2 regions of the Streptomyces sp. R44 genome follow, and region 2 is predicted to be linked to the other one. Evidence: riboswitches for the same ligand, from Rfam matches in the RefSeq annotation. Region 2 holds a riboswitch; the other holds the start of a gene.

Region 1 (4,204 bases), 4.7 Mb from region 2:
TGCGCGCCGCCGCCATGTCGATGAGGCCGCGCTGCGGGATCTCCCAGGCCGTGCGGTACAGCTCGCGGACCTCCGCCGGGACCCAGGTGAAGCCGGCCACCGAGCCGTTGGAGTCGCGCAGCGCCTCGCGGGTCTGCGCGTCCCACACGCCGAGCTTCTTCAGCTCGTCGACGAGGTACGAGTTGACCTGGAGGAACTCGCCGGACAGCGTCTCGCGCTTGAACAGGTTGGAGACCTGCGGCTCGATGCACTCGTAGACGCCGGCGATCGAGGCGATCGTCGCCGTCGGGGCGATGGCGAGGAGGAGGCTGTTGCGCATGCCGGTGGAGGCGATGCGCGCCCGCAGGGCGGTCCAGCGCTCCGGCCAGTTCAGCTCCACGTCGTAGTGGTCCGGGTGCAGGACGCCCTGGGCGGTGCGGGTCTTGTCCCAGGCGGGGAGCGGGCCGCTGCGCTCGGCGAGGTCCGCGGAGGCCTCGTACGCCGCCAGCATGATCCGCTCGGCGATCTTCGTCGACAGGGCGCGGGCCTCGGCCGAGTCGAACGGCAGCTTCAGCTGGAAGAAGACGTCCTGGAGGCCCATGGCGCCCAGGCCGACCGGGCGCCACTTGGCGTTGGAGCGGCCCGCCTGCTCGGTCGGGTAGAAGTTGATGTCGACGACCCGGTCGAGGAAGGTGACGGCCGTGCGGACGGTCTCGTCCAGGCGCTCCCAGTCGATGTCCGAACCCGACACGAAGGAGCCCAGGTTGACCGAGCCCAGGTTGCAGACCGCCGTCTCGCCGTCGTTCGTGACCTCGATGATCTCGGTGCAGAGGTTCGAGGAGTGGACGACGGTGCCCGGCTCGGCCGTCTGGTTGGCCGTGCGGTTCGAGGCGTCCTTGAACGTCATCCAGCCGTTGCCGGTCTGCGCGAGGGTCCGCATCATCCGGCCGTACAGGTCGCGGGCCGGCATCGTCTTGCGGGCCAGGCCCGCCGCCTCGGCCTTGCGGTAGGCGGCGTCGAACTCCTCGCCGTACAGGTCGACGAGCTCGGGCACGTCCGAGGGGGAGAACAGCGACCACTCGGCGTCGGCGTTGACCCGGCGCATGAACTCGTCCGGGATCCAGTGCGCCAGGTTCAGGTTGTGCGTACGGCGCTGGTCCTCGCCCGTGTTGTCGCGGAGCTCCAGGAACTCCTCGATGTCCGCGTGCCAGGTCTCCAGGTAGACCGCGGCGGCGCCCTTGCGGCGGCCGCCCTGGTTCACGGCGGCGACGGAGGCGTCGAGGGTCTTGAGGAACGGCACGATGCCGTTGGAGTGCCCGTTGGTGCCGCGGATCAGCGAACCGCGGGCGCGGATGCGGGAGTACGAGAGGCCGATGCCGCCCGCGTGCTTCGAGAGGCGCGCGACCTGGTGGTAGCGGTCGTAGATGGAGTCCAGCTCGTCCTGCGGGGAGTCCAGGAGGTAGCAGGAGGACATCTGCGGGTGGCGGGTGCCGGAGTTGAAGAGCGTGGGGGAGGACGGGAGGTAGTCCAGGCGGCTCATCAGGCCGTAGAGCGCGCTCACTTCGTCCAGGGCGCGGGCCGTCTCGTCCTCGGCGAGGCCGCAGGCGACGCGCAGCATGAAGTGCTGCGGGGTCTCGATGACCTTGCGGGTGATCGGGTGGCGCAGCAGGTAGCGCGAGTAGAGGGTGCGCAGGCCGAAGTAGCCGAAGCGGTCGTCGCCGGCCGGGTCGATCGTGGCGTCGAGGCGGGCCGCGTGCAGTGCCACGAACTCGGCGGTGCGGTCGGCGATGAGCCCCTCGCGGTGACCGACGGCGACGGAGGCCGAGAAGTTCACGGCGCCCTGGCCGGCGGCCTCGTCGGCGATGGTGATGGTGAGGAGCCGGGCGGCGAGCCGGGAGTACGCGGGGTCCTCGGCGATCAGGCCGGCGGCCGCCTCGGTGGCCAGCTCGCGCAGCTCCGCCTCGTCCGACGTGGCGCTGCGGCCGCGGAGGGCGGCGGCGGCGACCTTGCCGGGGTCGGTGTCCGGGAGGTCGGCGGTGAGATCGGTCAGGGTCCGCAGGAGTACGGTCCCGGGGCCGTCGGTCTCGATCGCTGCGGCCGGATCGGCGGGCGCGATGGTCACGTGGGGGCTCTCCCTCGCTCGGCTCGGGGCCTCGGGCGGGAAGGCGGGCAGGCGGGCGCCCGTACACGTGGGCGCGCCGCGTCCACCGGCCCACTCCGCGAGGCCCGGACGTCTGTGACACCCGGAACGGACGGACCGGGTGCGCTGCCGGCAGGTCTTCGGACTCACCGCGTACGAATCCGCACGAAGCACACCGTTGCGGGACAGTTCCGGATTCGCGCCGGATTCCCCTGCGTCGACAGCGAGGATGAGCATACATGTGGGGGGCGCCGCTCGTGGCACCCCCCACATGTTGTGTCGGTCCCGGCGCTACAGCTCCAGGGCGTAGGTCCGCAGCGAGTGGTCGGGGATCGGTTCCCAGTCCCGCTCGGGGGTGCGGACGAAGCCGAGGCGCTCGTAGATCCGGTGCGCGGAGACCATCAGATCGGCCGTGGAGAGCACGAGACGCGCGCACCCGGGGAGGGCCCGCGCCCGGTCCACGCAGGCCCGTACGAGGGCTTCTCCGACGCCCCTGCCGCGGGCCTCGGGAGCGACCACGAGCATCCGGAACTCGGCCTCGCCGGCGACGGCGATGTCCGCCCAGGTCGTGCCGCCGGGGGCGAAGGTCACCCCGCCGATGATCCCGCCGTCGGCGTCGACGGCGACGAGCACCTCGCTCTCGCGCGCCCGCCGGGCCGTGTCGCGGAGGACGGCGAGGTAGAAGTCGTCCTCGCCGTGCAGCAGCAGCCCGTCATTCAGATAGGTGAACCCGGTGAGGTCACCGAGCGCCTCGTGCTCCTCGGGCCGTACCGCCCTGATCGTGAAGTCCATGGGAAGCAGTCTCCCTCTCGGGGTACGTGGACGGGCCCCGGGTCTCCTCGCGGAGATCCGGGGCCCGTTCACGGACGGTGACGTCAGTGCGCCGCGGTGCCGACCTTCGGGAGGTCGGTGACGCCGGGGTCGCCCGCGTCCGCCGTGTAGTCCTCCGGGGAGGTCTCGTCGACGCCCTCGGGGGCCTTGACGGCCTTGAGGACGAAGGTCAGGACGACCGTGACGACGACGTTGAGCACGAAGGCGGTGAGGCCGATGTAGCCGATCTCGCCGATGCCCGGGATCTCGGCGGCCGAGCCGCCGAAGTGCTTCTGGGTGGGGCTGGCGACGCCGTACGCTGCGGCCGTGCCGTACGCCATGCCGACGGCCCAGCCGGCGAGCAGCGCCCAGCGGTGGAACCAGCGGGTGAAGAGACCGCCGACGAGCGCCGGGAAGGTCTGCAGGATCCAGATGCCGCCGAGCAGCTGGAAGTTGATCGCGACCGTCTTGTCCATGGTGAGGACGAAGACGAGCGCGCCGACCTTCACCAGGAGCGAGACCAGCTTGGAGACCTTGGTCTCCTGGGCCGGGGTGGCGTCCTTCTTGATGAAGTCCTTGTAGATGTTGCGGGTGAAGAGGTTGGCCGCGGCGATCGACATGATCGCGGCCGGGACGAGCGCGCCGATGCCGATCGCGGCGAACGCGACGCCCGCGAACCAGTCCGGGAACATGGTCTCGAAGAGCTGCGGGATGGCGAGCTGGCCGTTCTTGACCTTGATGCCGGCGGCGATCGCCATGAAGCCGAGCAGCGCGAGCAGGCCCAGCATCAGCGAGTACAGCGGCAGGATCGTGGTGTTGCGGCGGATGACGTTCCGGCTCCGGGACGACAGGGTCGCCGTGATGGAGTGCGGGTACATGAACAGCGCGAGCGCCGAGCCGAGCGCCAGCGTCGCGTACGTCCACTGGCCGGCCTCGCCGGGGACGAGCGCGCCCTTGGGCTTGCCGGTGGCCGGGTTGATCGTCTTGTACGCCTCGGCCGCCTTGCCGAAGATCTCGTCGAAGCCGCCCAGCTTGATCGGGATGTAGATGATCGCCACCGCGATGACGATGTAGATCAGGGTGTCCTTGACGAAGGCGATGAGCGCCGGGGCGCGCAGGCCGGAGGAGTACGTGTAGGCCGCGAGGACACCGAAGGCGATGAGCAGCGGCAGGTCCTTGACGAACCAGTTGGTGTTCTCGCCGCCGCCGACGCCCATCACGTCCAGGACGGCCTGGATGCCGACGAGCTGGAGGGCGATGTACGGCATGGTGGCC
Region 2 (4,204 bases):
CCCGGTCGAAGGCCCGCACGAAGGTCGTCGCGCCGAGCCCGGCGAGCGAGCGCCAGGTTGCGGCCCGGGTGGTGTGCCCGAGCCGGGCCGCCTGCGCCTGCCGGATCTTCGTCAGCGAGTCGAGGAGCAGGAAGATGATCCGGTACATGACGAGCGCCACGTCCACCACGGGGGCGGGCACGCCGGCCTTGACGAGCCGGGGCAGGACGTCGGACACCGGTGTCGTGAAGGCGAAGAGCAGCACCCCGAGCGAGGCCGAGGCGGTGCGCAGGAGCAGCTCGCCCGCGTGGACGGGGCCGCCGGGCGCGAGGGCCACGAGCCCCCGCGTACCGCCCACCTCGAAGAGCAGCGGTACCGCCCCCGTGACGCAGAAGCCGAGCGGGATGCGGAACGCCCGCCACAACTGACGGCCCGGCACACCGGCGGGACCGAGCAGCACCGCGAGCGTGGCCGCCGCCACGAGCGGCGCGCCGGGCCACGGCGGCAGACTCACCGCGCACAGCGTCAGACCGAAGCCGAGGAGCGCCTTCTCCACGGGATGACGGCGGCGCCAGCGGCTGCTGTGCGCCGCCGCGTCGATCGGAAGCATCGGCGCTACGCGTCCGAACCGTCGGAGGAGGGGGCCTTGGAAGCACCGTCGTCCTTGGGCGCCCCGTCCGGTCCCGCCGCTCGGGCTGCCTCGGCCGCGGCCGCGCCCTGCCGGCGGCCGCGACGCAGGCCGAAGTAGTACGCCAGGACGCCGGCGCCGAGCGCCGCCTGGAGGGCGAACAGCGCCGACTCGATCTCGCCCGACGGCGGCTCGTACAGCGGGCTGAACCACGGCTTGTAGTCCGGCTGGAGCTCCGTGATCGCGGTCTCTGCCTCGCCGTCGGAGCCGGTGAAGGGCTGCTCCTTGTGGTCGCCGAGCCCGAGCGCCAGCGGCAGCACCGCGAGCGCGGCGACGGCGAGCAGCAGCAGCGCGTTGATCTTCGCGTTCCGGCTCATCGCGCCGCCGCCTCCTCGTGTCGCTCCGTCCGCGCCCCGCCCAGCACACCGAGCCGGGTCAGGTCTCCCTTGCTGGACTGCGTGAGCAGCCGCATCACGAGCACCGTGAGAAGGCCCTCGCTCACCGCGAGGGGGATCTGGGTCACGGCGAAGATCCCGCCGAACTTGGCGAGCGCGCCGGGCACCCCGCTGCCGGGGTCGGGGAACGCCAGGGCCAGCTGGACGCTGGTGACGCAGTACGTGGACAGGTCGGCGACGAACGCGCCGAAGAAGACGGCCACCATCAGAGGCGCGCCGAACCGCCGCAGCAGCCGGTACGTCCCGTACCCCGCCCACGGCCCGACGATCGCCATCGAGAAGGCGTTCGCACCGAGCGTGGTCAGCCCGCCGTGCGCGAGCAGCAGGGCCTGGAAGAGCAGGGTGATGGTGCCGAGGACCGCCATGATCGGCGGCCGGAACAGGATCGCGCCCAGACCCGTACCGGTCGGATGGGAGCAACTACCGGTGACGGAGGGCAGCTTGAGCGCCGACAGAACGAAGGTGAAGGCACCGGAGGCGCCGAGGAGCAGGGTGGACTCGGGGTTCGACCGCACCTCGCGGGTGAGCGCGCGCACCCCGTGGACGACGAACGGCGCGGCCGCGACGCCCCAGGCGGCGGCGTGCACAGGGGGCAGATACCCCTCGGCTATATGCATGGTGGGTAGACCCTCTCCAGCACCTCGTGGATGGACAACGCACCCTGGCCGGTCTCCTGGCTGACGGTCATACGGCCCGACTCCGCCTTCCCACACCGCCGCGGTCTCCCGCGACGGTCCAGTGGCTTCCCCGCGGTGTTCCCCGCGGGGGTGGAGCCGGACCTCCCGATCACAGTGGCGAGGGCCGCACCGGTACTGCACCGGTTTCCCGTACACCAAGGCCCTGCGACACTAATGCGTTGACCTGCTCGATCACAACACGGTCGCCACCCGGCGCGGCCTCCCGGTCACTCCCCGCACACGCCTGCGGCGCCCTCACTCCTTGCGATAGGCGTACGCCTCCGAGGCCGCGGCCGCCACCGCGTCGAGGTCCCCTCCGGCGCTCGCCGTCACCAGCGCGGCGACCGCGCCCTCGACGAACGGCGCGTCCACCAGGCGGCAGCCCTCGGGCAGTTCGTCGCCTTCCGCGAGGAGCGCCTTCACGGTGAGGACCGCGCTGCCCAGGTCGACCAGGAGCGCCACCCCGGCCCCCCGGTCGACGGCCTTCGCCGCCTCGCAGATCAGCTCGGCACTCGTCCCGAGCCCACCGTCCGGCGTGCCGCCCGCGGGCAGCACCGGCGCCAGGTCGCCGCCGCCCGCGAGGCCCCGGGCCAGTTCGGCGACGGCCGCCGCGACCGCCGCGCTGTGCGAGACGAGCACGATGCCGACGGGGGACGGGCTCATGCCACTCCCTCCGCCCCGGCCGTCTCGGCGAGCGCGGCGAACAGCAGCGCCGACGAGGTCGCGCCCGGATCCTGATGCCCGATCGACCGCTCCCCGAGGTAACTGGCCCTGCCCTTGCGCGCCTGGAGGGGTACGGTCGCCAGGGCGCCCTCCTCGGCGGCGGCGCGGGCCGCCCCGTACGAGCTCCGCAGCCCCGCCACGGCCGGCACGAGCGCGTCCAGCATCGTCTTGTCGCCCACCTGGGCACCGCCCAGCTGCGACACGGCCGCCACACCGGCGTCGAGCGCCTCCGCCAGCCGCGCCCGGGTGACCTCGGCGTCCTCGCCCAGTGTCTTCCCGGCGCGCCGGAGGAGCGTCCCGTACAGGGGACCCGAAGCGCCGCCGACCGTCGAGATCAGCTGCCGTCCGGCGGCGGTGAGCACCGCGCCGGGACTGCTCGGCGGCTCCTTTTCGAGGGCCTCCCTCACAGCGGCGAACCCCCGCTTCAGATTGGCGCCGTGGTCGGCGTCGCCGATCGCCGAGTCCAGCTCGGTGAGCCGGTCGGCCTCCCGGTCGACGTCCTCGGCCACCGCGGCCAGCCAGCGCACCAGGAACCCGGCGCCGAAAGTCTCCGTCATACCGTCACTCCCCATGACCATCCCCGTCTCACCGGCCCCAGCGCAGCGCGGCCGTCTGCACCGGAGCGTCCCACAGGCGCAGCAGTTCCTCGTCGACCTCGCACAGGGTCACCGAGCAGCCCGCCATGTCGAGCGAGGTCACATAGTTCCCGACGAGCGTGCGGGCCACCGGCACGTGCCGCTCGGCGAGCACCCGCTGCACCTCGGCGTTGAACCCGTACAACTCCAGCAGCGGGGTCGCTCCCATGCCGTTGACGAGGGCGATGACCGGCCCGGACGGGCGCAGGTCCTCCACGACGGCGTCGACGGCGAAGTCGGCGATCTCCCGCGAGGTCATCATGGCCCGCCGCTCCCGGCCCGGCTCGCCGTGGATGCCGATCCCCAACTCCAGTTCCCCCTCGGGGAGATCGAAGGTCGGGCTGCCCTTGGCGGGGGTGGTGCAGGCGCTCAGGGCCACCCCGAAGGAGCGGGACCGCTCGTTGACCCGCCGGGCGATCGCCTCGACCCGTTCCAGCGGCAGCCCCTCCTCGGCGGCGGCCCCGGCGATCTTCTCCACGAACAAGGTGCCCCCGGTCCCGCGCCGCCCCGCCGTGTACAGGCTGTCCGTCACCGCCACGTCGTCGTCGACCAGGACCTTGGCGACCTGGATGCCCTCGTCCTCGGCGAGCTCCGCGGCCATCTCGAAATTCAGCACGTCACCCGTGTAGTTCTTGACCACGAACAACACCCCCGCCCCGCTGTCGACGGCGGCCGCGGCCCGCACCATCTGATCGGGTACGGGCGACGTGAACACCTCGCCGGGACAGGCGGCCGCCAGCATCCCGGGCCCCACGAACCCCCCGTGCAAGGGCTCGTGCCCGGACCCGCCACCGGACACCAGCGCCACCTTCCCCGCCACGGGCGCGTCCCGCCGCACCACGACACGCCGCTCCACGTCCACGGTCAACTCGGGATGCGCCGCGGCCATCCCCCGCAGGGCATCGGCGACGACGGTCTCCGGAACGTTGATCAGCATCCTCACGGGTGTCTCCTCGGGATTGGGTGGAGGGGTGCACTTATTGGGTCGTCGCAGGTCAGATCGTGTTCAGCGGAATAGATGATCTTGGAGGTGAGTAGCGACCGAGGGAGCCTTCTGCCGATACTGGCGCTGACCTGATGCTGACTTCAATGACGGTATGTCAGCTA

The links. A riboswitch is a leader RNA that binds a small molecule or an ion and turns the genes downstream of it on or off. The one in region 2 is predicted to bind cobalamin.
Region 1: linked by a shared signal. The riboswitch ahead of AB5J54_RS26575 (ribonucleoside-diphosphate reductase subunit alpha) and the one ahead of AB5J54_RS04700 (energy-coupling factor ABC transporter permease) in region 2 are both predicted to bind cobalamin.

The regions. Positions count from the first base shown of each region.
Region 1 is NZ_CP163444.1:5,678,610-5,682,813, forward strand. It holds gene AB5J54_RS26575 (ribonucleoside-diphosphate reductase subunit alpha) at 1-2,101, opposite strand, end outside; cobalamin riboswitch at 2,233-2,363, opposite strand; gene AB5J54_RS26580 (GNAT family N-acetyltransferase) at 2,411-2,911, opposite strand; gene mctP (monocarboxylate uptake permease MctP) at 2,995-4,204, opposite strand, start outside.
Region 2 is NZ_CP163444.1:973,529-977,732, reverse strand. It holds gene cbiQ (cobalt ECF transporter T component CbiQ) at 1-589, opposite strand, end outside; gene AB5J54_RS04705 (energy-coupling factor ABC transporter substrate-binding protein) at 595-984, opposite strand; gene AB5J54_RS04700 (energy-coupling factor ABC transporter permease) at 981-1,679, opposite strand; cobalamin riboswitch at 1,708-1,914, opposite strand; gene AB5J54_RS04695 (PTS-dependent dihydroxyacetone kinase phosphotransferase subunit DhaM) at 1,995-2,402, opposite strand; gene dhaL (dihydroxyacetone kinase subunit DhaL) at 2,399-3,019, opposite strand; gene dhaK (dihydroxyacetone kinase subunit DhaK) at 3,048-4,040, opposite strand.